DNA from 4 places in the Streptomyces sp. NPDC088252 genome. Region 1 is predicted to be linked to each of the others. Evidence: riboswitches for the same ligand, from Rfam matches in the RefSeq annotation. Region 1 holds a riboswitch; each other region holds the start of a gene.
What was found. A riboswitch is a leader RNA that binds a small molecule or an ion and turns the genes downstream of it on or off. The one in region 1 is predicted to bind cobalamin.

Region 1 (3,226 bases):
GCCCATCAGGACGACCTGGCTGGAGCGGTCGCCGCCGGGCTTGAGCAGGACGGGGTTCATCAGCGCGGACGGCTCCACCCGCGCGGCCTGGGCCTGCATGGCCTGGGCGCGCCCGATCTCGGCGCCCTCGCGGGTGACGAACGAGTTCAGCGACATGTTCTGCGCCTTGAACGGCGCCACCTTCACGCCCTGGCGCACCAGCCAGCGGCAGATGCCCGCCGTGACGACGCTCTTGCCCGCGTCCGAGGTGGTTCCGGCGACCAGCAGCCCGCCGCTCATGTATGTCTCCGTCCTGCGATCCGAGTCCCTGCCGCAGCAGTTGCCGCGGTCCGGCGCCCCGCGATGCGTCGTGCGGCGAGGCCGGCGCCCAGCCGTCCCGCCACGCACACGCCCAGGGCGAGCGCGCTCACCCGGCGCGACAGCCGCACCGCGCGTTCGATGTCCTCGGTCTCCACCGCCCGGCCCCGTGCCCCGTTGAGGACGGGGCGGTGCTCGACCCTTCCGCCGTACGCGAGGGTCCCGCCGAGCCGCACGCCGAGCGCGCCCGCGAACGCGGCTTCCACCGGGCCCGCGTTGGGGCTCGGGTGCTTGGCCGCGTCGGCCCGCCAGGCCCGTACCGCGCCCCGTGGCCGCCCCCCGGCGGCCACGGCGAGCAGGGCCGTGAGCCGGGCACCGGGCCAGCCCGCGACGTCGTCGAGGCGGGCGGAGGCCCAGCCGTAGCGCCGGTGGCGGGGGGACTTGTGGCCGACCATGGCGTCGAGGGTGTTGACGGCCCGGAAGCCGACGAGCCCCGGCACCCCGCCCAGCGCGCCCCACACCAGGGCGCCGACCACCGCGTCCGAGGTGTTCTCGGCGACGGACTCCACCACGGCGCGGGCGATCTGCGGTCCGTCGAGGGAGTGCGGGTCGCGTCCGCACAGATGCGGCAGTCGCTCGCGGGCCGACCCGATGTCACCGGCCGCCAGGGCGTCGCCGATCGTCCGGGCCTCACGCCCCAGGGACGTACCGCCGACGACGGACCAGGTGGCGGCCGCGGTCAGGGCGACACGGGCGGCGGGACGGCCGCGCACGGCACGGGTGATCAGCGCGGCACCACCCGCGGCGCCCCCGGCCAGGACGAGGGTGTGCAGCGCGCCCCACCCGCGGTGGTCGCGCCACAGACGGCGTTCGACGCCCGCCGCGGCCCGCCCGAAGGCGGCGACCGGATGCCCCCTGCGGGGGTCACCGAGCAGCAGGTCACCGATCAGACCGGCCGTGGCACCGTACGCGAACATGCGGTCGGCACGCACGGCTCAACCGGCCGACGCGCCTCGAAGGACCTTCGTACAGGCGGCTCTCGACGAGAGCGCCACAGCAACGGACGCACGGCAGCCAGGCATGGCGATATGTCCTCACTCAGGGTCCGCGCCCTGGTTCGACGTGACCGGCGACGAGAGTCTCCTGGCTCCCGGATCCGCAGTTCCCCCGGCCTTCCAGCCCGCTCGCGCGCGCCGTGACTTCCGGTGTGGGGGACTGCTCCCCGGTGACAGTGGCGGGACCGCGCCGGATTCGCACCGGCTTCCTCTGCTGTCGCCGTAATTGGCTCCGGCAGTCCACCACGCTCCGCGAACGCCCGTCAACTTGCCGTTGACCTGCGGCGGCGCAGTGTGCTGAGGCCCACATCGGGCCGGGCACGCCGGAACGGGCCGGCCACACGAGGTGTGTCCGGCCCGTCGGGGAGTGCGCGGGGGAGGGCTCAGGCGACGATCAGATAGATCCCGTACGCGACCGCCGCCGCGCACAGCCCGAAGCAGATGTACGCGCCGGCGCGGGCCAGCAGCAGTGAGCCGCCGGTGCCGCCCTGCGCCGCCGGTTCGGGCTGCTTGGAGAGACCGACGATGCCCAGGGTGAAGAGACCCACCAGCGCGACGGTGACGACGAGGGAGACGCCGAAGACGGAGCCGAGGGCTGCCCAGTCGATGTTCATGCTGAATCCTTAGAGCGTCCGACAATCGGGGGGAGAAGGAACGGGGTTGGGTGCGTGCGGCTGCGAGGCGGAGGATTGAGGCATGGCGATCGACGACAATGCGGCAGATGCGCGCACCCAACCCCGCGACGCCGCCCTCCAATTGCCGGACGCTCTTCAGACGGCTGGCCTAGACGGTGGCGGGTCGCGCCGGGTCCTGGGGGGTTCCGGCCGGGGCCGGAATGGTGGTCTTGAGGTCCTGGGCCGTCGCCTGGGCCGCGGTGGGCGGCGGGCTGACGGCGGCGATGGCCGTGGTGACGACGCCCGCGGGCTCGGCCACGCCGTCCGCCGGCGCGACATCGCCGTGGCCGACCGGCTTGCGGCGTGACACCAGCCAGATCGAGCCGGAGCCCGCGACCAGCAGCGCCGCGACGACGACGACACCCCAGGTGCCCTGCTTGGTGAGGAGTTCCGCACCCGCGCCGACCAGGCCCGCGGCCGGCAGGGTCAGACCCCAGGCGACGAACATCCGGGTGGCGGTGGACCAGCGGACCACACCGCCCTGACGGCCGAGGCCCGCGCCCATGACGGCGCCGGAGCAGGACTGGGTGGTGGAGAGGGAGAAGCCGAGGTGGGAGGAGGCCAGGATGACCGTGGCCGCGCTGGTCTGGGCGGCGAAGCCCTGCGGCGGCCTGAGGTCGGTGAGGCCGCTGCCCATGGTGCGGATGATGCGCCAGCCGCCCAGGTAGGTGCCGAGCGCGATGGCCGTACCGGCGGCGACGATGACCCAGACCGGCGGGTTGGCGCCGGGGTGCAGGACGCCGCCGGTGACCAGGGCCAGGGTGATGATGCCCATGGTCTTCTGCGCGTCGTTGGTGCCGTGGGCGAGGGAGACCAGTCCGGCCGAGGCGATCTGACCGGCGCGGTAGCCCTTGGCGGTGGCCTTCTCCTGGGCGTCGTTGCGGATCTTCCCGCCGATCCGGTACGTCAGCCTGGTGGCCAGCAACGCGGCCAGGCCGGCGACGATCGGGGCGGCGACGGCGGGGAGCAGCACCTTGGTGACGACCGTGCCGCCGTTGACCGACGACCAGCCCGCCGACATCACGGCGGCACCGATCAGGCCGCCGAACAGGGCGTGCGAGGAGCTGGACGGCAGTCCGACCAGCCAGGTCAGCAGATTCCAGAGGATGGCGCCGACGAGTGCCGCGAAGATGACTTCTGTCCGCAACCCGTCCTCGTTGATGATCCCGCCGGAGATCGTCTTGGCGACCTCCACGGACA
Region 2 (3,226 bases), on a different contig from region 1:
ACTCGATCACGGCGACGCTCTCCAGCCGCAGCCGCAACGTGATCCGGCGCAACACCACGATCCTGCCGCTGTACTCGCTGATGCTGGGCCTGCTCGCGCTGCTCGGCTTCATGGCGATCGCCGCCGGGATCAAGGTGGACAACGGGCAGTTGGCCATTCCCCAGCTGTTCGAGGACATGTTCCCCGACTGGTTCGCGGGGGTCGCGTTCGCGGCCATCGGCATCGGCGCTCTGGTGCCCGCCGCGATCATGTCGATCGCCGCCGCGAACCTCTTCACCCGCAACATCTACAAGGACTTCCTGAAGCCGGACGCCACCCCGGAGCAGGAGACCAAGGTCTCCAAGCTGGTGTCCCTGCTGGTGAAGGTCGGTGCGCTCGCCTTCGTCCTGACCATGGACAAGACGGTCGCGATCAACTTCCAGCTGCTCGGCGGGATCTGGATCCTCCAGACGATGCCGGCCCTGGTCGGCGGCCTGTTCACCCGCTGGTTCCACCGCTGGGCGCTGCTCGCGGGCTGGGCGGTGGGCATGGTGTACGGCACGGCGGCCGCGTACGGGGTCGCCAGCCCGACCCAGGCGCACTTCGGCGGTTCGTCCAAGGAGATTCCCGGTATCGGCGAGATCGGATACATCGGCCTGACGGCGTTCGTGCTGAACGTGGTCGTGACGGTGGTGCTCACCTTCGTCCTGAACGCCGTGAAGGCGCCCGTCGGAATCGACGAGACCGCCCCGGGCGACTACACGGCCGACGCGGGCGACCCGGGCGTCCAGGTCGAGCTCCCGCCGGCCACGGCCGGAGCTCCGGGCGGCGGTCACTGACAAGCGCTCCGACACCGGCCGACGGCCCGCCGAGCCCCCTCCTGCGGGGTTCGGCGGGCCGTCCGCATGGTCGGGGGCCCCGGGCTCCGAACAGGGCCGTACAGCTCGTTCTGCGGGCCCGGCCCACCTTGTACGACACAACATGTGGGGGCTGCCTCATCGGGCGGCCCCCACATGTATGCTCATGCTCGCTGTCGCCGCAGGGGAATCCGGTGCGAATCCGGAACTGTCCCGCAACGGTGTGTTCGGTGCGCTTTTGCGCACCCCCGAGTAAGTCCGAGGACCTGCCGACAGCGCATCCGGCTCGACCGAACCGGATGCCAGACGTCCGGGCCTCGCGGATGGGCCGGTGGACGCCGTACGGAGTGCTGCCCCGCTCGGGCCCGCCTCTGCCCGGCTGCCCCGTTCCCCGCCGGCCCCGAGCCGAGCGAGGGAGAGCACCACGTGACCATCGCGCCAGCCGATCCGGCTTCAGTCGCCGTGTCCGAAGCGGCCGAGTCCGAGGGGACCGCACACGACGGACCGGGGACCGCACTGCTGCGGACCCTGACCGACCTCACCGTCGATCTGCCCGACACCGACCCCGGTCGTGTCGCCGCCGCCGCGCTGCGCGGCCGCAGCGCCCGGTCCGACGAGGCCGAGCTGCGCTCGCTGGCCACCGAGGCCGCCGCGGGGCTGATCTCCGAGGACCCCGCCTACTCCCGGCTCGCCGCCAGGCTCCTGACCCGCACCATCGCGGACGAGGCGGTCGGTCAGGGCGCGGTCTCCTTCTCCGCCTCCGTCGCCGTCGGGCACCGCGAGGGCCTGATCGCGGACCGTACCGCCGAGTTCGTCGCGCTGCACGCGGACGCCCTCGACGCGCTGGTGGCACGCTCGCTCGCCGACGGCGCCGACGACCGGTTCGGTTACTTCGGGCTGCGGACCCTGCACAGCCGCTATCTGCTGCGCCACCCGCACACCCGCCAGGTCGTCGAGACGCCCCAGCACTTCATGCTGCGGGTCGCGTCCGGTCTCGCCGAGGACGATTCGCAGCGCGCCCTGGACGAAGTGGCCGCGCTGTACGGGCTGATGAGCCGGCTCGACTATCTGCCCTCCTCGCCGACCCTGTTCAACTCCGGTACGCGGCACCCGCAGATGTCCTCCTGCTATCTGCTGGACTCCCCGCTCGACGAGCTCGACTCGATCTACGACCGCTACCACCAGGTGGCGCGGCTCTCGAAGCACGCGGGCGGCATCGGGCTCTCGTACTCCCGCATCCGCGCCCGCGGTTCGCTGATCCGAGGCACCAACGGGCACTCCAACGGCATCGTGCCGTTCCTGAAGACGCTCGACGCCTCCGTCGCCGCGGTCAACCAGGGCGGTCGCCGCAAGGGCGCCGCCGCCGTCTACCTGGAGACCTGGCACGCGGACATCGAGGAGTTCCTGGAGCTGCGCGACAACACGGGCGAGGACCAGCGGCGTACGCACAACCTCAACCTGGCGCACTGGATCCCGGACGAGTTCATGCGCCGGGTCGACGCGGACGGCGACTGGTCGCTGTTCTCGCCCGCGGACGTGCCCGAGCTGGTCGACCTGTGGGGCGACGACTTCGACGCCGCGTACCGGGCCGCCGAGGCCGAGGGACTGGCCCGCAAGTCGATGCCGGCCCGCGAGCTGTACGGCCGGATGATGCGTACCCTCGCGCAGACCGGCCAGGGCTGGATGACGTTCAAGGACGCCTCCAACCGCACCGCGAACCAGACCGCCGAGCCGGGCCGCGTCGTCCACTCCTCGAATCTGTGCACCGAGATCCTCGAAGTCACCGATGACGGCGAGACGGCCGTCTGCAACCTGGGTTCGGTCAACCTCGGCGCGTTCGTCGCCGACGGCACCATCGACTGGGAGCGGCTGGACGCCACCGTCCGGACCGCCGTGACCTTCCTCGACCGGGTCGTCGACATCAACTTCTACCCGACCGAGCAGGCCGGCCGCTCCAACGCGAAGTGGCGCCCGGTCGGCCTGGGCGCGATGGGTCTGCAGGACGTCTTCTTCCAGCTGCGGCTGCCGTTCGACTCCCCCGAGGCGCGCGCGCTCTCCACCAAGATCTCCGAGCGGATCATGCTCGCGGCGTACGAGGCGTCCTGCGAGCTCGCCGAGCGGTCGGGCCCGCTGCCCGCCTGGGCCGAGACGCGGGCCGCGCGCGGGGTGCTGCACCCCGACCACTACGACACCGAGCTGAACTGGCCGGAGCGCTGGGACGCGCTGCGCGCCCGCGTCGCCAGGAGCGGCATGCGCAACTCGCTGCTGCTCGCCATCGCGCCCACGGCGACGATCGCCTCGATCGCAGGTGTGTACGAGTGCATCGAGCCCCAGGTCTCCAACCTCTTCAAGCGCGAGACGCTCAGCGGTGAGTTCCTCCAGGTCAACGC
Region 3 (3,226 bases), on a different contig from region 1:
GCCTGCAATACACCCAGGCACTGGTACGCGAGGTACTCCGACTGCACCCCCCGAGCTGGCTGCTGACCCGGCGCGCCACGCGGCAGACTCAGCTCGCCGACTACACCATCAATGCCGGGTCCACCGTTCTTGTCTGCCCCTACACCGCCCACCGCGACGCACGGGAACACCCCGAGCCGGACCGGTTCCGGCCCGAGCGCTGGCTCGATGATTCGGGCTCGCCGGCGAAACCCGGGGTCTTCCTCTCCTTCGGTACCGGGCCGCATGGCTGCGAAGGAGCCGCTCTGGCCATGGCGATGCTGACGCTCCTGACTGCGCAGACCGCCCGCCGTTACCACTTGAGCGAGCCGCCCGGACCAGAACCCAGCTACCAGCTCGCCACCTTCGAAGGTCTCGCAACGGTCGGCTTGCGCCTGCGTGCCACCTTGCGCAGCTGAGGGCAGTCCCGCTTTCGGTGACAGTCCGCCTCCACGGCGAACTCGCCGCCTCGACGGATGGTCTGGGGTCCGCGCCGGGCGTTGCGCCCGTCACGATGACGGACATTCCGGCATCGGCCAGCCGCTTGGCGACCCCACGTCCCGGGTGAAGCCGGGGGACATGCGTGCGACCGAACGCCTGACGACTCATCACGTATGCCTCTGTCTACCAAAACGTCTGGTGACACAACGGCCTCCGGAGCCGTGTGCACTGGTACCGACCTTCATTCCGATGAGGCCCGGCGTCCTTCCATATCGCGAGCGAGCTGTCGAGCCGCGAAGCAAACCTTCCGAGCGGGGGCCGGACCCACCCAGGTCCCGTGGTAGCCGTCACCCGGTCAGCAAGCCGGGGCCCCTCCGCGCCCAATGCCGGCCATTTGCTGACCCGGACGGCCCCATCACTCCTCTGACCTGCACAGATGACCAAGCGATAGATCTTGCTTGAGCATCGTGCGCAGCATTCTGCACTCCCGGAAGAGGGCTCCCTGTCGGTTTTCTGCAGGTCCAGGGCGCTCTTCACGACGGCACAACCGCCTGAACATTGATCAGATGCCCTCGGTCGTCACGGACATCGACGTCCGGGGTCGAGCGGGACCAGCAGCGCGAGGGGCAGGCCCTGTCTGAATACGCGGTCTGACAGAATGGGCTCCGGAACTCAGGCGACGCGCGTCAGGAAACCGGTGTGAATCCGGTACGGTCCCGCCACTGTGACCGGGCTGCATCAGCCCGGAAGCCAGATACTGACCGCGCCGCCTTCTCGTACAACCCAGGGGACGAGGACATCCCCCGGAAAGGCTCGGCCATGCCCCGGATCCGCCGTGTACCACTCGCGCTCATACCGCTGCTTCTGCTGCCGCTCACCGGCTGCGGCTCCGGCACGGGCGGTGAGGGCAAGGCAGAGACCGCACCGGCCGCCGACGGTTATCCCTACACGGTCACCAACTGCGGTACGAAGACGACCTTCGACGCCCCGCCGAAGCGGGTCGTCACCATGAACCAGCACGTCACCGAAATCATGCTGGCCCTTGGGCTCCAGGACCGGCTGGCCGGGACGGCCTACCTGGACGACAGCATCCTGCCGAAGTACCGGTCCGCGTACGCCAGCACCAAGGTGCTCGCGAAGGAGTACCCCTCCAAGGAGGTGCTGCTCGGCGCCAACCCCGACTTCGTCTACGGCGGGTACAGCAGCGCGTTCGACAAGACCAAGGGCCAGGACCGGGTGGGGCTCCGGAAGGACGGCATCAACACCCGGCTGAACATCGAGAACTGCACCAAGGGCAAGGTCGGCATCGATCAGCTCGCCACCGAGATCACCCAAGTCGCCAGGACCTTCGGCGTACCGGAGCGCGGCAAGAAGCTGCTTGCCGAGGAGCGACAGAAGATCGCGGCGGTCGAGGCAGACCTCAAGGGCTCCTCGCGTCCCTCGGTGTTCGTGTACGACTCCGGCGACAGCTCCGCGTTCACCGCCGGCGGTAAGGGCATCGGCAACGAGATCGTCCGGCTCGCCGGGGGCAGGAACGTCTTCGCGGACCTCGACGCCACCTTCGGCGACGTGTCCTGGGAGCAGGTCATCAAGCGCAAGCCCGAGGTGGTCGTGATCTACGACTACGGAGGCACCACGGTGGCGGCCAAGAAAAAGCGGCTGCTGAACGATCCGGCACTCGCGGACGTGCCGGCGATCAAGGACAGGAAGTTCGCGGTACTCCCGCTGTCCTCGGCCGTGCTCGGTGTCCGGGTCGCCGACGCCGTGCGGGACCTGGCCGGGCAGCTGCACCCCGGCACTCCGTGAGCGCGGAGTCCGCCCGCCCCGGTCCGAAGTCCGTCCTCCGCTCGACCCCCGTCGTGATCGGCGTTCTCACGGTGCTGCTGCTCGCGGCGGCGGTGGCCGGTCTGGCGCTCGGCCCGGTACGGATTCCGCCGGGCCAGGTACTGAGTACGGTCCTGGGTGGTGAACGCACTGGTGCGTACCCGACGATCGTGTGGGAGGTACGACTGCCCAGGGTGCTGCTCGGGGCCGTCGTCGGCGCCGGGCTGGCGCTGTCGGGAACGGTGCTCCAGGCGCTGGTGCGTAACCCGTTGGCCGATCCGTTTCTGCTGGGCGCCTCGTCCGGGGCATCAGCGGGCGCTGCCGTGGTCGTCGTGCTGGGGGTCGGCGCCGGGGCGGCCACCGACGTGGCCCTGCCCATTGCCGCGTTCGCCGGGTCCATGGCGGCGCTGGTCGCCGTCTACGCGATGGCCCGGCGCGGCGGCACCATGACAACGGGCCGGCTGATCCTGGCCGGGGTGGCGATCCAGTACGTACTGTCCGCGTTCACCAGCCTGATCCTGGTCCTCTCCTCCCGGGCCGAGCATGTGCGGGCGATCCTGTTCTGGACGCTGGGCGGCCTGGGTGGCGCCCGTTGGGACCAACTGGCGCTGCCTGCGTCGGTATTGGGCGTCGGGGCCGTGCTCCTGATCAGCCTGGCCCGTCCACTGGATCTGCTGCTGACCGGGGAGGAAGGGGCACGCAGCCTCGGCCTGGACCCCGGGCGCTTCCGGGGCGGGGTCTTCGTGCTGGTGTCACTGATCATCGGGGTGCTGGTCGCCTACAGCGGGGCGATCGGCTTCGTCGGCCTGATGATTCCGCACGCCGCCCGGATGATCGTCGGCGCGTCCCACCGCAGACTGCTGCCGGTGGCCGCGCTCGGCGGGGCCGCCTTCCTGCTGCTGGCCGATCTGCTGGCGCGGACCGTGGCAGCCCCCGAAGAGAT
Region 4 (3,226 bases), on a different contig from region 1:
GCGATCAGGGCGGCCGTGGCCCGTGGGCCGAATCGGCCGATCCGGCCGAGGGCGTAGCAGAAGACGAGGGCGGCGATCCCGCCGATCGCCACACCGAAGACGAGCACGCCGGTGGCAAGACCCGCGGTGGACTGCACGGTGCGGCTGACGAGTTCCTCACCGCCGCCGTGGTCGTGGGCGTGCGACTCTTCGAGGGCGATGGCCGCGTCCACCCGGGACTCGCCGAGCAGGTAGGCGACGACCAGTGCGAGCGCGCCCGCGGCGAGGCCGGCCAGCATGCCGCGGACGAGCAGGGCTCTGACAGATATGGAGTTCATGAGGTCTTCCCCTGGATCGGACGGTGCGTCAGTGGCAGGGGAAACCGAGGAGGTGGCGACCGTCGTGGACCCACTCGTGGACACCCTCGCCGGAGACGACCGCGGTGGCGCCCTGTTCCGCGCCGACGAAGTACAGCAGTACGAGCATGAGGATGCCGAAGAAGACCGCCCAGGCGATGGACTTCAGAGAGATGGGGGTGATCGCCGGTACGGCGGTGGCGGGGACAGCACTCTGTGCCATGGCAGAACCTCCTGAGGGAACACGCGTCCCGATCGTGGTGCCTGAGACGAAGGTGCTGGGTCTGACTTCCCGTACGGGTACGGGTACACAGTGGCGCGACCGTGCCGGATTCTCACCGGACTTCCGTCACACCTTCGTCATGTTCGTCGGACGATACCCCCTGGGAGCGGACAGGGCCACGGCGCCGTCGGCGGGGCCGCAGCGCCCGCATGCCATGGTGGGCGCACGCGAGAGGCCACAGTTCAGGGAGTTGACCGGGCCATGACGGTACAGCTGATGTTGATCTCACCGGCGCTCAACGCCGCGCTGCGCGAGGCCCGCATCGACGACGATGCCCCGCTGGACGCGGCCGGGGCCCGGCGGGCACGTGCCGCCGCCGCGGCGGTGCCACCGGCCGACCGGTATGTGCGCGGGCCGTCCGAACGGTGTGCCGGGACCGCCGACGCGCTGGGGTTGCGTGCCGGGCCCGAACCCGCTCTCCGTGGCTGGGACATGGGCCGCTGGAGCGGACGGAGACTGGCCGAGGTGAGCGGCAGCGAGCCGGACGCTGTGTCGCTATGGATGACCGATCCGTCGGCGGCTCCGCACGGCGGCGAATCGTTGCTGGAGTTCTGCGCCAGGATCGGCGGCCTGCTGGAGGCACTTGAGTCCGGGGACGGCGAGGGGGGCGGCCGCGTGCTGGCGGTCGTCGAGCCCGCCGTGGTGCGGGCGATGGTCGTACGGGCGCTCGCTCTGCCGGCGGAGGCGTTCTGGCGGCTGGATGTCGCCCCGCTCACCCTGACCGGGCTCAGCGGCCGCTCGGGACGGTGGAATCTGCGCTGCGGTCGGCCGCTGTCCCCCGCTGCGCGGAGCCGGCTTCCCCGGTCCGCCCCCACTCGCCTGGACAACTGAGGTGCCGGGGGCCGCGGTCAGCGCATAGTCGGATGGCGCAGCTGGTTCGCCCTGTCCGCCAGACAGACGCGTCGCAAGAGGGAACCCGGTGGGAATCCGGGACTGCCCCGCAGCGGTGAGTGGGAACGACCGCCGTCATCAAGCACTGGCCCCTGAAAGGGCTCCGGGAAGCGATGGCCAGTAGGTGTCTCGTGCGCGAGACGTGCCCACGAGTCCGAAGACCTGCCACTGCCCGTGCGCGTCGGACGCGCCCGGTGATCCCGGTGACCTCGTGGGCGGGTCGGCGTACGGATCGGGCAGGGCACACGCGCGTCGGCACGACGCCGCGGTTCCGTCCGGTCCGTCCTGCCTTCGCGTCTTCGACCCGTCCCGGGGTCGTACCAGGACACACGCTCGCGAAGGAGAGTTCCGTGACCAGCAAGTCCGCAGCCGCGGCAGCCCGGGCCACCGTGTACGGCTGTCCCCGCCAAGGGGCAGACCGGGAACTGAAGAGGGCCGTCGAGGGGTACTGGAAGGGCCGTGTCACCGCGGCCGGCCGGCGGGAGACCGCCGCCGGCCTGCGCCGCGCCAACTGGCTCCGGCTCGTCGACGACGGCATCCACGAGGTCCCGACCGGTGACTTCTCGTACTACGACCACGTACTGGACACCAGCGTGATGGTCGGTGCCGTGCCCACCAGGCACCGCGACACCGTCGAAGCCGACGGGCTGGACGGCTATTTCGCGATGGCCCGCGGGACGCAGGACGTGGCGCCGCTCGAAATGACCAAGTGGTTCGACACCTCCGACGGCCGCCGGCAACTGGGACCTGCGGCCGCCCGGCTCGCCATGGCCGCGGTCCACTCCACCGATGTCGCCGACGTGGCCCCTGAGCTCCTGCGCGTCCTGGTCCAGCAGACACGCGAAACGGTCAGTCTCGGCGTTCTCAGCGGAGACGAGATGGTATTCATCTACCGCGAACGCGGCCCCCAGTCCGTCAGCGTCAACGCTGAGCTCTGAGCCCGGCGCCCACTGCACGCCACCTCCGTCGGCAAGGCGTACCACCCAAGGCCAGGTAGTCAGTGATCTCCCTGAGTTTGCAAGCCAGTTGATGGCGGCGGCCTGGACGACCTGGTCACGGGCGGTCTGGAGGGCGACGGTGAAGCAGCAGCGGTCCGGGTCGGTGCCCGGCAGCGACTCCGCGGCCTCGACCATCACGGTCCGCAGGGCCTGGTAGAGAGTGAGCAGGGCCCACATCTCCTGCTCGACGCCGGCCGGGTCGCCCGAACGCAGGACGCGCCCGTTCGTGATCGTGCGGCGGAGCGCGTAGTACGCCGATTCGTGTTCCCACCGCTGGTGGTAGAGACCTGCCAGCACGGCCGCCGGGTAGTGGCGGGCGTCGGTCAGGGTAGTGACCAGCCGGTAGGAGCCTGTGAAGACGGTCCCGTCCGCGCAGGTCACCGTGATGGTCGCGTCGATGACACGGACTTTCTCCGTACCGATCACCGACAGGTACGAGCCGTCGCCGAGACGCGTCAGCACCGGAGTGCGGCGGTTGCCCCGGAGCCGGCCCAGCACCTGCACGGTGACCGTACGGGTGATGGCCACCACCGGGGCCGAAAGGACATGATGAAACGGCAACGGACCTCCTCGGGAACAAGCTGTCTTGGACGACTGCCTGTACCGACGGGCTCCGTTGCTCCACGCCGAGAATCCCTCAACGGGCTTGCGTGACCAGCGAAAACGCTAACTACCCGGCCTTGGGTCAAGGCCCGAACCGTCCCTCTGCTTGTCACCAG

Region 2: it holds a riboswitch for cobalamin, as region 1 does, so the genes downstream of both, ACIOHC_RS24495 (ribonucleoside-diphosphate reductase subunit alpha) here and ACIOHC_RS26940 (cobalamin biosynthesis protein) in region 1, are expected to answer to the same signal.
Region 3: it holds a riboswitch for cobalamin, as region 1 does, so the genes downstream of both, ACIOHC_RS29495 (ABC transporter substrate-binding protein) here and ACIOHC_RS26940 (cobalamin biosynthesis protein) in region 1, are expected to answer to the same signal.
Region 4: it holds a riboswitch for cobalamin, as region 1 does, so the genes downstream of both, ACIOHC_RS16665 (5-methyltetrahydropteroyltriglutamate--homocysteine S-methyltransferase) here and ACIOHC_RS26940 (cobalamin biosynthesis protein) in region 1, are expected to answer to the same signal.

The regions. Positions count from the first base shown of each region.
Region 1 is NZ_JBIURS010000014.1:120,312-123,537, forward strand. It holds gene ACIOHC_RS26935 (cobyric acid synthase) at 1-279, opposite strand, end outside; gene ACIOHC_RS26940 (cobalamin biosynthesis protein) at 276-1,289, opposite strand; cobalamin riboswitch at 1,434-1,565, opposite strand; gene ACIOHC_RS26945 (hypothetical protein) at 1,736-1,966, opposite strand; gene ACIOHC_RS26950 (inorganic phosphate transporter) at 2,136-3,226, opposite strand, start outside.
Region 2 is NZ_JBIURS010000012.1:65,340-68,565, forward strand. It holds gene mctP (monocarboxylate uptake permease MctP) at 1-818, shown strand, start outside; cobalamin riboswitch at 990-1,125, shown strand; gene ACIOHC_RS24495 (ribonucleoside-diphosphate reductase subunit alpha) at 1,263-3,226, shown strand, end outside.
Region 3 is NZ_JBIURS010000017.1:93,190-96,415, reverse strand. It holds gene ACIOHC_RS29500 (cytochrome P450) at 1-437, shown strand, start outside; cobalamin riboswitch at 1,109-1,240, shown strand; gene ACIOHC_RS29495 (ABC transporter substrate-binding protein) at 1,279-2,265, shown strand; gene ACIOHC_RS29490 (iron ABC transporter permease) at 2,262-3,226, shown strand, end outside.
Region 4 is NZ_JBIURS010000007.1:154,970-158,195, reverse strand. It holds gene ACIOHC_RS16680 (CbtA family protein) at 1-317, opposite strand, end outside; gene ACIOHC_RS16675 (CbtB-domain containing protein) at 346-558, opposite strand; adenosylcobalamin (AdoCbl) riboswitch at 562-710, opposite strand; gene ACIOHC_RS16670 (histidine phosphatase family protein) at 820-1,449, shown strand; cobalamin riboswitch at 1,475-1,694, shown strand; partial or broken gene ACIOHC_RS16665 (5-methyltetrahydropteroyltriglutamate--homocysteine S-methyltransferase) at 1,860-2,234, shown strand.